2 regions of the Nocardioides oleivorans genome follow, and region 1 is predicted to be linked to the other one. Evidence: riboswitches for the same ligand, from Rfam matches in the RefSeq annotation. Region 1 holds a riboswitch; the other holds the start of a gene.

Region 1 (4,504 bases):
ACCGCGAGGGCCGCGGAGGCCGACGTACGCCGGTTGCGGGCCCAGCTCGACGAGGCCGAGTCGGGCCTGGCGGCCCAGCGCCGTGACGTGCGGTCCGAGCGCGACGCGGCCACGATCCGGGCGCGGCTGCTGCTCGACGCGGTCGTCGAGTCCGCCACCGGCCTGCGTCGTGAGCTCGGCCTCGCCGCGGTCGACGGCAGTCCGGCCGACGCGGTGGAGGCCCAGCTCGCGGGCATCGAGTCGGCGCCGACGTCGAGCGCCCCGGCCACGCCCGCGCTGCTCGACCAGGTGCTGGCGATGCCGCGTGCCCGACTGGTCGTCGACGGCTACAACGTCACCAAGGCGGCCTGGCCGAGCGCGACCCTGGAGGCCCAGCGCAGCCGGCTGGTCGCCGCCCTCGGTCCGCTGGTCGCACGGTCCGGTGCGGAGACCACGGTCGTGTTCGACGCGGCCGAGTCCACCACCCGGACCGCGATGCCGGCCCCGCGCGGCGTGCGCGTGGTGTTCAGCCCGTCGGGCGTGATCGCGGACGACGTGATCCGGCAGCTGGTGGCCGCCGAGCCCCGCGGCCGGGTCGTGGTCACGGTGACCGACGACCAGGCGCTCGCCAGGGACCTGGCCCGCGCCGGCGCGCGGGTGGTGCCGACGGCGGCGCTGATCGGCCTCGTCGGATGACCTCGCTGCTCACGGGCGCCCGCCAGTGGGCGTGGAGCGCATCGGCGTGCGTCGCCGGCGTCGCGCTGCTCGCGGCATTCGTGTCGATCGGTGGCGACTGGGACTGGCTCGTGGCGTTCGGCGACATCATCCGCCGCACCGGGGCCGTCCCGGAGTCGGTGCCCTACGCGGCCGTGGACACCTCGGGCTGGCACAACGTCCCCGTCCTCGCCGAGCTCGTGGCCTCCCTGCTGCACTCCGCCGGCGCCCGCGTGCCGGTCCTGGCCCATCTGGTCGCGGTCGCGGTCGCGCTGGCCACCCTCGCGGCCGCCGCCCGCGCGCGCGGTGCCTCCGACCCGGTCGTCGCCGGCGCGGTCGGCTCGCTGGTCATGGGCAGCCTCGCGACCTTGGGCATCGTCCGCGCACAGACGCTCTCCCTCGTCCCGTTCGCGCTGCTGTTGGCACTCGTCGTACGCCAGCATCGCCGCCCGGACCGCGGCATCTGGTGGGCCGTCCCGCTCGTCGCCGTGTGGGGGAACCTCCACGGTGCCGCCCTCCTCGGCACCTGCGTGCTGGGTGCCTACCTCGTCGTCGACCGGCTGCGGCTGCGTCCGGCGGAGACGGTGGCCGTCGGCATCGCCAGCCTCGCGGCGTTGTGCGCGACACCCCAGGGCTGGCACACGCCGCGCTACTACGCCCAGGTCTTCGACAATGTCGCGGCCGAGCGCGCGGAGGGCCTCTGGGCCCGGCCGTCGCTCTCCGCGCCCTTCGACGTGCTCATGCTGGTCGTCGCGGCGCTCCTGCTGGTGCTGTTCGTGCGTGCCCGCCGCCCGCTGTGGGAGTACGTCGCCGTGGCGGGGCTGTGCCTGGCGACGGCGAGCGCGGCCAGGCACGGCGTGTGGCTGCTGTTCCTGCTGGTGGCGCTCGCGCCGGCGCCCCGAGACCCCAGTGACCGGGCCGAGCGCCCTGACGGGTCGGACCAGCGTCCGGCCCCCACCCGGGTCGGAATGGTGCTGGCCGTGGCCGCCTCGCTGGCCGTGGCGCTGCCCCTGGCCGCGTCGCGCGGGTCCTCGGTGCTCGTCGCCGGGCCGGACGTCGTGGACCGGGTCGCGGACCTCGCCCGGTCCTCGGGCGACGACGTCGTGGTCCTGGCTCCGGTGCCCCTGTCGGAGTCGCTGGCGGTCGCGGGTGTCCGGTTGTGGGCCAGCAACCCGCTCGACGCGTTCAGCCACGCCGACCAGGCGGCGTACCTCGACTTCCTCGGTGGCCAGGACGGGATGCTCCGAGCGGTCGAGCAGTCCGACCTGGTGGTGACGAGGGAGGGGACGCGGGCGGAGGACGTCGTCGCCGGGATCGACGGTCTGCAGGTCGTCGAGTGCCCGGACGGCTGGACCTGCCGGATCAGGACTCCCTGACCGGCTCCCTGACCGGCTCCCGGTGCTCGACCGGTCTCCTGAGCCGGGGGATGGCGGCCAGCATGGTGAACGCGGCCGGTCCCGCCACCGGTGTCGCCAGGGCCATCGCGAGCGGGAGCGTCCACACCCGGTCGGTCAGGGCGCCCCACCCGAGCAGCGCGAGGGCGATCGGCAGGCGGACCGCCAGCGGACCGAGAGCCGTCGACCCGACGCCCGCCGTGCCCTGCGCGTTGTCGAGGAGGAAGGCGGTCCAGTCGCGCCACAGGTCGGGCGAGACCGCGGCCGAGACCGCCACGACCACGAGGGTGGCCCCCACGCTGCACGCGAGCTGCGGCCACTGGCGACGCAGGGCGTACCAGAGGGGACCGAGGGCCGGGGTCACCTTCGTCAGCAGCACGACCGACCACCACGAGGCGCCGGCGGGCCCTGCGCCCGGACGGGCGCTCGCCACCACGACCAGCGCCAGCACCCAGAAGATGTTGCCGCTGACGATCTCCTGGGCGCAGCACAGGACCAGGGGCAGGGCGAGCCGCCAGCCCAACGGGCTCAGCATGTAGACGAAAGCCAACAGGGCTCCCAGCGACCACAACGTCCCGAAGACCGGCCAGGGCAGCTGGGCGAGCGGCCAGATCGCCTGGGCGAAGGCCGGGGAGTAGTTGAAGGCGTCGAGGTAGCCCGGCGTGGTCGCGTAGACCTCGCTGCGGGGGACCTGCCAGACCCGCCAGTAGGCATGGGCGTCGTGACCGGGACCGACGTCGGACGTGATGTCCACGGTGACCCAGACCAGCATGATCGCGTAGAGCCACGCCACGGCGACGGGGAAGTGGGGTCGCAGGCCGCCGACGGTCACGGTGGCAGGGTAGGTGGAGCAGCCGGCCGGCGTTCGCAGAACCGCCTCTCCGCCGTCGCGCCGCCCCACTGTCGGTGGGGCCTGTCACCGTTCGGGACATGACGACACGGATCGACTGCGACACCTGCGTGGTGCGCGGCCTGCACTGCCACGACTGCGTGGTGACGGTGCTCCTCGGACCGCCACCTGAGCTCATGATCGACGACGAGGAGATGGCGGCGCTCGACGTGCTGGCCTCGGGCGGGCTGGTCCCGCCCCTGCGCCTGGTCGAGCCCGTGGACGGTCCGGTGATCGAGTCGGCGTGAGGGCGGGTCGCGCGGCGGCGGTCCGCCTTGCCGAGATCTTGCCGATACCAGCTGGTGACCAGTTGTCGCGAAGATTGGCGAGGGTTCCACCAGCCGTCTAGTCTGTGGGCTGGCTTCCGTGGAAGTGGGTCACCCGGCCCGCGCGGAGGTCGCGCCGAGTCGTGGACCATGCCCCCGCATCACCGTGGTCCATGAGCCGGGGAACCACACTTCCCCCTGGGGTGAATCCCCTGCGAGGCGCACTGCGCGAGCGGTGCGTGGAGCAGGGGTAGGACACGTCGTGCCGAACCCGTCAGCTCACCTGGTAGGCGTACGACACCTGAGGGAGAACCCCCGCTCCGTGGCTCACACCCGCAAGCGAGCTGGCGCGACCGTGCTCGGTCTCGTCGCCATCGCTGCCATCGCATTCGTGCCTGCGACACCTGCGCAGGCCGACCCCAGCATCAAGGACGTCAAGGCACGCGTCGACCGCCTCTACCACGAGGCCGAGGCCGCCCAGGAGCGCCTGCACGACGCCGAGCTCGACCTCGCCGACCTCCGCAGCGACCTGTCCGGCCTCGAGGCCGACCAGGACCGCCAGGACGAGCGTCTCGAGGTCGTCCGCGACCAGGCCTCCGACGCCGTCGTGCGCCAGCTCGAGGGCGAGGGCATCTCGACCGTCGGCCAGATCGTGGTCTCGGAGGACCCGGGCGCCTTCCTCGACTCGCTGTCGACGATGTCGTCCTTCAACGACCTCCAGTCCTCCCTCCTGACCAGCTACGACACCGAGCTCGAGGCACTCGAGATCCGTCGCGAGGCCACCGACGCCCGCGAGAAGGAGATCGCCGACCTCACCGACCAGCTGAGCACGGACAAGCAGACGGTCGACGACAAGCTCGCCGAGGCCAAGGACCTGCTCGCCGACCTCGAGGCCGAGGAGCGCGAGCGCATCCTGGCCTCGCGCGGCAGCTCGGTCCGGATGCCCAGCGACGTGCCGGCCTCCGGCCGCGCGGCCGCCGCCATCCAGTACGCCATGGCGCAGGTCGGAGACGCCTACGTCTACGGCGCCGCGGGCGAGAGCGCCTTCGACTGCAGCGGCCTCACCATGCGCGCCTGGGCCCAGGCCGGCGTGTCGCTGCCGCACTCCTCGAGCGCCCAGTACGGCTCCGGTCCGCACGTCGCCGCGAGCGACCTGCAGCCGGGCGACCTGGTGTTCTACTACAGCCCGATCAGCCACGTCGGCATGTACATCGGCAACGGCATGATCGTCCACGCCGCCAACCCCGGTGCCGGCGTCACCG
Region 2 (4,504 bases), 410 kb from region 1:
GCGCGCGGCTACGGCGTCGGCCGGTTCTCCTTCAACGTCGCCGAGGGTCGGTGCGAGACCTGTCAGGGCGAGGGCTTCGTCTCGGTCGAGCTGCTCTTCCTGCCCGGCACCTACGCGCCGTGCCCGACGTGCCGCGGCGCGCGCTACAACGCCGAGACCCTCGAGATCACCTGGCACGGCCTGACCATCGCCGACGTCCTCGGTCTGACCGTGGAGCAGGCGGCCGAGGTCCTGGCCGGGACGCCGGCGGCCGCCCGCAGCCTCCAGACCCTGCGCGAGGTGGGGCTCGGCTACCTGCGCCTGGGGCAGCCGGCCACCGAGCTCAGCGGCGGCGAGGCGCAGCGCATCAAGCTCGCGACCGAGCTGCAACGCGCCCGTCGCGGTCACGCCCTCTACCTGCTCGACGAGCCCACCGCCGGCCTGCACCCCGCCGACATCGCGCTGCTGCTGCGCCAGCTGCACCGACTCGTCGACGCCGGCAACACCGTGGTGCTCGTGGAGCACGACCTGGACACCGTCGCCACGGCTGACTGGGTCATCGACCTCGGCCCCGGCGGTGGCGACCAGGGCGGTCGGGTGGTGGCCACAGGGACACCCGCCGCCGTCGCGGGGACGCCGGGCAGCGCGACCGCGCCCTACCTGGCCCGCCACCTGGACCGTCACCGAGGCCGTCACCCGGACCGGGGGGAGTCATGACCGTCCGCGGCGGGCACACTGGTGCGGTGGCCGACTGCGTGTTCTGCCGGATCGTCTCGGGCGAGCTGCCCGGTCACGTCGTGCTCGAGACCGACGACTTCATGGCGTTCCTCGACACCCGACCGGTGTTCAAGGGGCACGTCCTGCTGGTGCCGCGCGAGCACGTCGAGACCCTGCCCGAGCTGCCCGACGAGCTGGGAGCCGGGTTCATCAGGGCCTCCCAGCGGCTGGCCACCGCCGTCAAGGAGGGGCTGGGCGCGCAGGGCTCGTTCGTGGCGATCAACAACACCGTGAGCCAGTCGGTGCCGCATCTCCACCTCCACGTCGTGCCGCGCACCAAGGGCGACGGGCTGCGGGGCTTCTTCTGGCCGCGCACGAAGTACGCCGACGGCGAGGCGGAGGACCACGCCGGACGGCTGCGGTCGGCGCTCGCCGGCTAGTGGGTGGGGCTCAGTCGAGCTGGGTGTCGAGCGGACGGACCTCGACGCGGGTCGACTCGTCGAGTGCCGCGCGGAACGTCCAGGGCTCGGCCCGGCGTCGGAGCGGGTTGCCGGTCGCCACCGCGGCGATCACGAAGGCCGCCGCGCCGACGACGACCCCGGCCAGGACGTCGACGAAGAAGTGCCAGCCGAGGTAGACCGTGGCCACCATCGTCAGCCCGAGGAAGCCCCAGGCCACGACGCGCAGGATCGCCGGGAGACGCATCGCCTCCACCACGAGGCAGAGGGTGACCATCACCGCGACGTGGAGCGAGGCGAAGGCCGCGATCGTCTGGACCGTGTGGGTGTCCCACGGCCCGGCGAGCACCTCGATCCGGTCGGAGAGGAGCGTGTCGCGCACGGCGGTGTTGGGCGTCCGCGCCAGCGAGGCGAACCACTCGGGGGAGGAGTACGTCGGCCCGAGCGAGGGGACCGCGTAGTAGAGGATCGCGCCCAGGCACCAGTCCACCGAGATTGCGGTGACGTACCAGGCGCCGTAGACGGACCGGCGCGTCCAGACCAGCGCCACGGCCAGGCTGGCGGGCACGAGCCCGATCCAGATCAGGTAGACCGCAGCCACGACCCAGTTGGCCCACGTCGTGCCGAGCACGTCGTGGAGCACGACGGCGGGGTCGTGGCCGAGCCACAGCAGCCGGTCTAGCCTGGCGAGCTCGGGGTCGGCGAGGCGGTCGGTGACGAAGGGGACGTAGCTCTTGAGGTTCCGGAACGCCACGTAGGCGACGTACCAGGTCACCAGCCCGCTCAGGGTGAAGCGGATCTGGTCGCGGGTCCACCGCTCGACGGCCACCACGCGCAGGGTCGTCGACCCCGGCGATCCCGAGCGCCAGGCGAGCAGCGCCCAGCGGGCGAGGATGTCCAGGACGACGGCTGAGCCGACGATCACCGGGAGCCGGAACCACGTCGGCAGGTTGGCCCCGTCGGGGTCGCGGATGGGCAGGTGGTGCTCCCACGCCACCAGCACTGCGGCCAGGGCCATCGCTGCGGCCACCACGGCGGCCGCCCTGAATTCCCCTCGTCGCACCTGCACACCGTAGCCATGTCCGCGCGCGCCCGGGCACGGGGACGTCCGCGGGGGCCTGGTGGAACGGTCGGTCTAGGGTGACAGTCGCACTGTCATCCACGCGTCAGGAGTCATCGAGATGGGTCGTTTCGACCACCGCGTCGCCGTCATCACCGGAGCCGCCCGGGGCATCGGCTTCGGCATCGCCCAGCGCTTCGCGAGCGAGGGAGCCTCGATCGCGATCCTCGACCTCGACGAGGCCGCCGCCCAGGAGGCCGCCGGCCGGCTCGACCTGACCGATGGCGCCTCGGCGGTCGGCATCGGCTGCGACGTGGTCGACTCCGCGGCGTCGGAGGCCGCCGTGCAGCGCGTGGTCGACGAGCTCGGTGGCATCCACGTCCTGGTCAACAACGCCGGGATCACCCGCGACAACCTGCTCTTCAAGATGACCGAGGACGACTGGGACCTCGTCATGGGGGTGCACCTCAAGGGCGTCTTCAACATGACCAAGGCGGCGCAGTCGCGGTTCGTGGAGCAGAAGTACGGCAAGATCCTCAACCTCTCGAGCGTCTCCGCGCTCGGCAACCGGGGCCAGGCCAACTACTCCGCCGCCAAGATGGGGATCCAGGGCCTGACCCGCACGCTCGGCATCGAGCTCGGTCCCTACGGCATCACCGCCAACGCGATCGCCCCCGGCTTCATCGTCACCGAGATGACCGACGCGACCGCGCGACGGCTGAAGATGGAGCCCGAGGAGCTGCAGCGGCTCAACGCCGAGGCCACGCCCGTCCGCCGGGTCGGCCAGCCCGAGGACATCGCCGCCGCCGCTGCGTTCCTCTGCAGCGACGATGCGTCCTTCATCACAGGCCAGACGCTCTACGTCGACGGGGGCCGCAAGCTCGGCTGAGCGTGAAGTCGAGTAGATCGCTCGACTTTGAGTGACCCAGGTCACGGCTCCGCTCCGCCCCTCCGGCGAGGCCGGGCCGTGGTGCGTTTGCGCCCCCGGAGGCCGTCTGTCACGTTGTTGGGCGGCCTTCGAGGCCCAACCGCCCCGGCAACGCCGAGTCCTGCCCGGCCGGGGCGTCCCCCGAGACAGCTCGAGGGCAGGAGTGGGGGACCCACAGGTTCCACTGCCGATCCGCGCACGCCGCAGGTCGGCTCGGGGCGAAGCCACCACCGGTGGCGGGGCACTTTCCAGCCCCAGCCCGACAGCTCACCTCACAGGCGTGGGAAAGGAACCACACGCATGCCTGCGATCACTCGTACGGCGCGAGCCGGCGCGCTCGCGCTCGCCGGACTCGGCCTCACCGCATCGACGATGACCGCCCTCCCGGCGACTGCCGCCCCGACCGGCGCCGACGCGACCTCGACCACGGTCGCCACCAGGGACAAGCACCACCAGTCGGCCAAGGACCGCAAGAAGAAGCGAGAGAGGCGCGAGCGCCGGGCCGCCAGGCGCCTCGACACCCGCGTCCTCGGCGCCCTCGGCACCGCCATGCGCCAGCGCGGCGACGCCTACGCCTACGGCGCCGCCGGACCGAGCGCCTTCGACTGCTCCGGTCTCGTCTACTACAGCTACCGCCGCGCCGGCTTCCCCGTGCCGCGCACGTCGGGTGCCCAGGCCGGCTACACCACGCGCATCGCGAAGGAGGCGATGCGCCCGGGCGACCTGATGTTCTTCTACGGCTCCGGCGGCGTCTACCACGCTGCGGTGTTCCTGCGCTGGGTCCGCGGGCACGCCCTCATGGTCCACTCGCCGGGCTCCGGCCAGCGGGTCCAGGTGGCCGTGCCGTGGACGTCGTCGTGGTTCGGTGGGACCTTGCGTCGCTGACCTAGCCTGTGGCGCGCCTACCCCGATCGGGGTGGGCGCGCCACCACACTTTTACGACAACACCCCCGTTTCCCCCGCTCGAACGGAGCCACCCGTGCGTCACCGTCCCCACCTCTCCTCGTCCCGAGCCGTGGTCGCCACGCTCGTCGCGGCCTCGCTCCTGCTCGCCGGCTGCGCCGGCGGCACGGACGAGGAGGAGCCGAGTGACGCCTCGTCGTCCGAGCCGACCGCCGAGACGAGCGCGCCGCCGGAGCCGACGTACTGGCCCCTGACCGGCCTCGAGCGCACCGGCAAGGCGCCCAAGCACCCGGTGATCGTGACGAAGGTCGACAACACCTCCTCGAGCGCGCCGCAGGTCGGCCTGGGCTCGGCGGACCTCGTCGTCGAGGAGCTCGTCGAGGGCGGCTACACCCGCCTGGCCGCGTTCTACTACTCCCAGGTCCCGGCCGACATCGGGCCGGTGCGTTCGATGCGCGC

What was found. Region 1 has a riboswitch for cyclic di-AMP ahead of EUA93_RS14870 (C40 family peptidase). Riboswitches for the same ligand answer to the same signal wherever they lie in the genome.
Region 2: another riboswitch for cyclic di-AMP. It lies ahead of EUA93_RS12855 (C40 family peptidase); the one in region 1 lies ahead of EUA93_RS14870 (C40 family peptidase).

The regions. Positions count from the first base shown of each region.
Region 1 is NZ_SDWT01000001.1:3,100,877-3,105,380, forward strand. It holds gene EUA93_RS14850 (NYN domain-containing protein) at 1-675, shown strand, start outside; gene EUA93_RS14855 (hypothetical protein) at 672-2,069, shown strand; gene EUA93_RS14860 (glycosyltransferase family 87 protein) at 2,056-2,919, opposite strand; gene EUA93_RS14865 (hypothetical protein) at 3,018-3,224, shown strand; cyclic di-AMP (ydaO/yuaA leader) riboswitch at 3,387-3,550, shown strand; gene EUA93_RS14870 (C40 family peptidase) at 3,634-4,504, shown strand, end outside.
Region 2 is NZ_SDWT01000001.1:2,689,727-2,694,230, forward strand. It holds gene uvrA (excinuclease ABC subunit UvrA) at 1-696, shown strand, start outside; gene EUA93_RS12840 (HIT family protein) at 723-1,136, shown strand; gene EUA93_RS12845 (phosphatase PAP2 family protein) at 1,147-2,217, opposite strand; gene EUA93_RS12850 (SDR family NAD(P)-dependent oxidoreductase) at 2,336-3,103, shown strand; cyclic di-AMP (ydaO/yuaA leader) riboswitch at 3,281-3,436, shown strand; gene EUA93_RS12855 (C40 family peptidase) at 3,443-4,027, shown strand; gene EUA93_RS12860 (DUF3048 domain-containing protein) at 4,122-4,504, shown strand, end outside.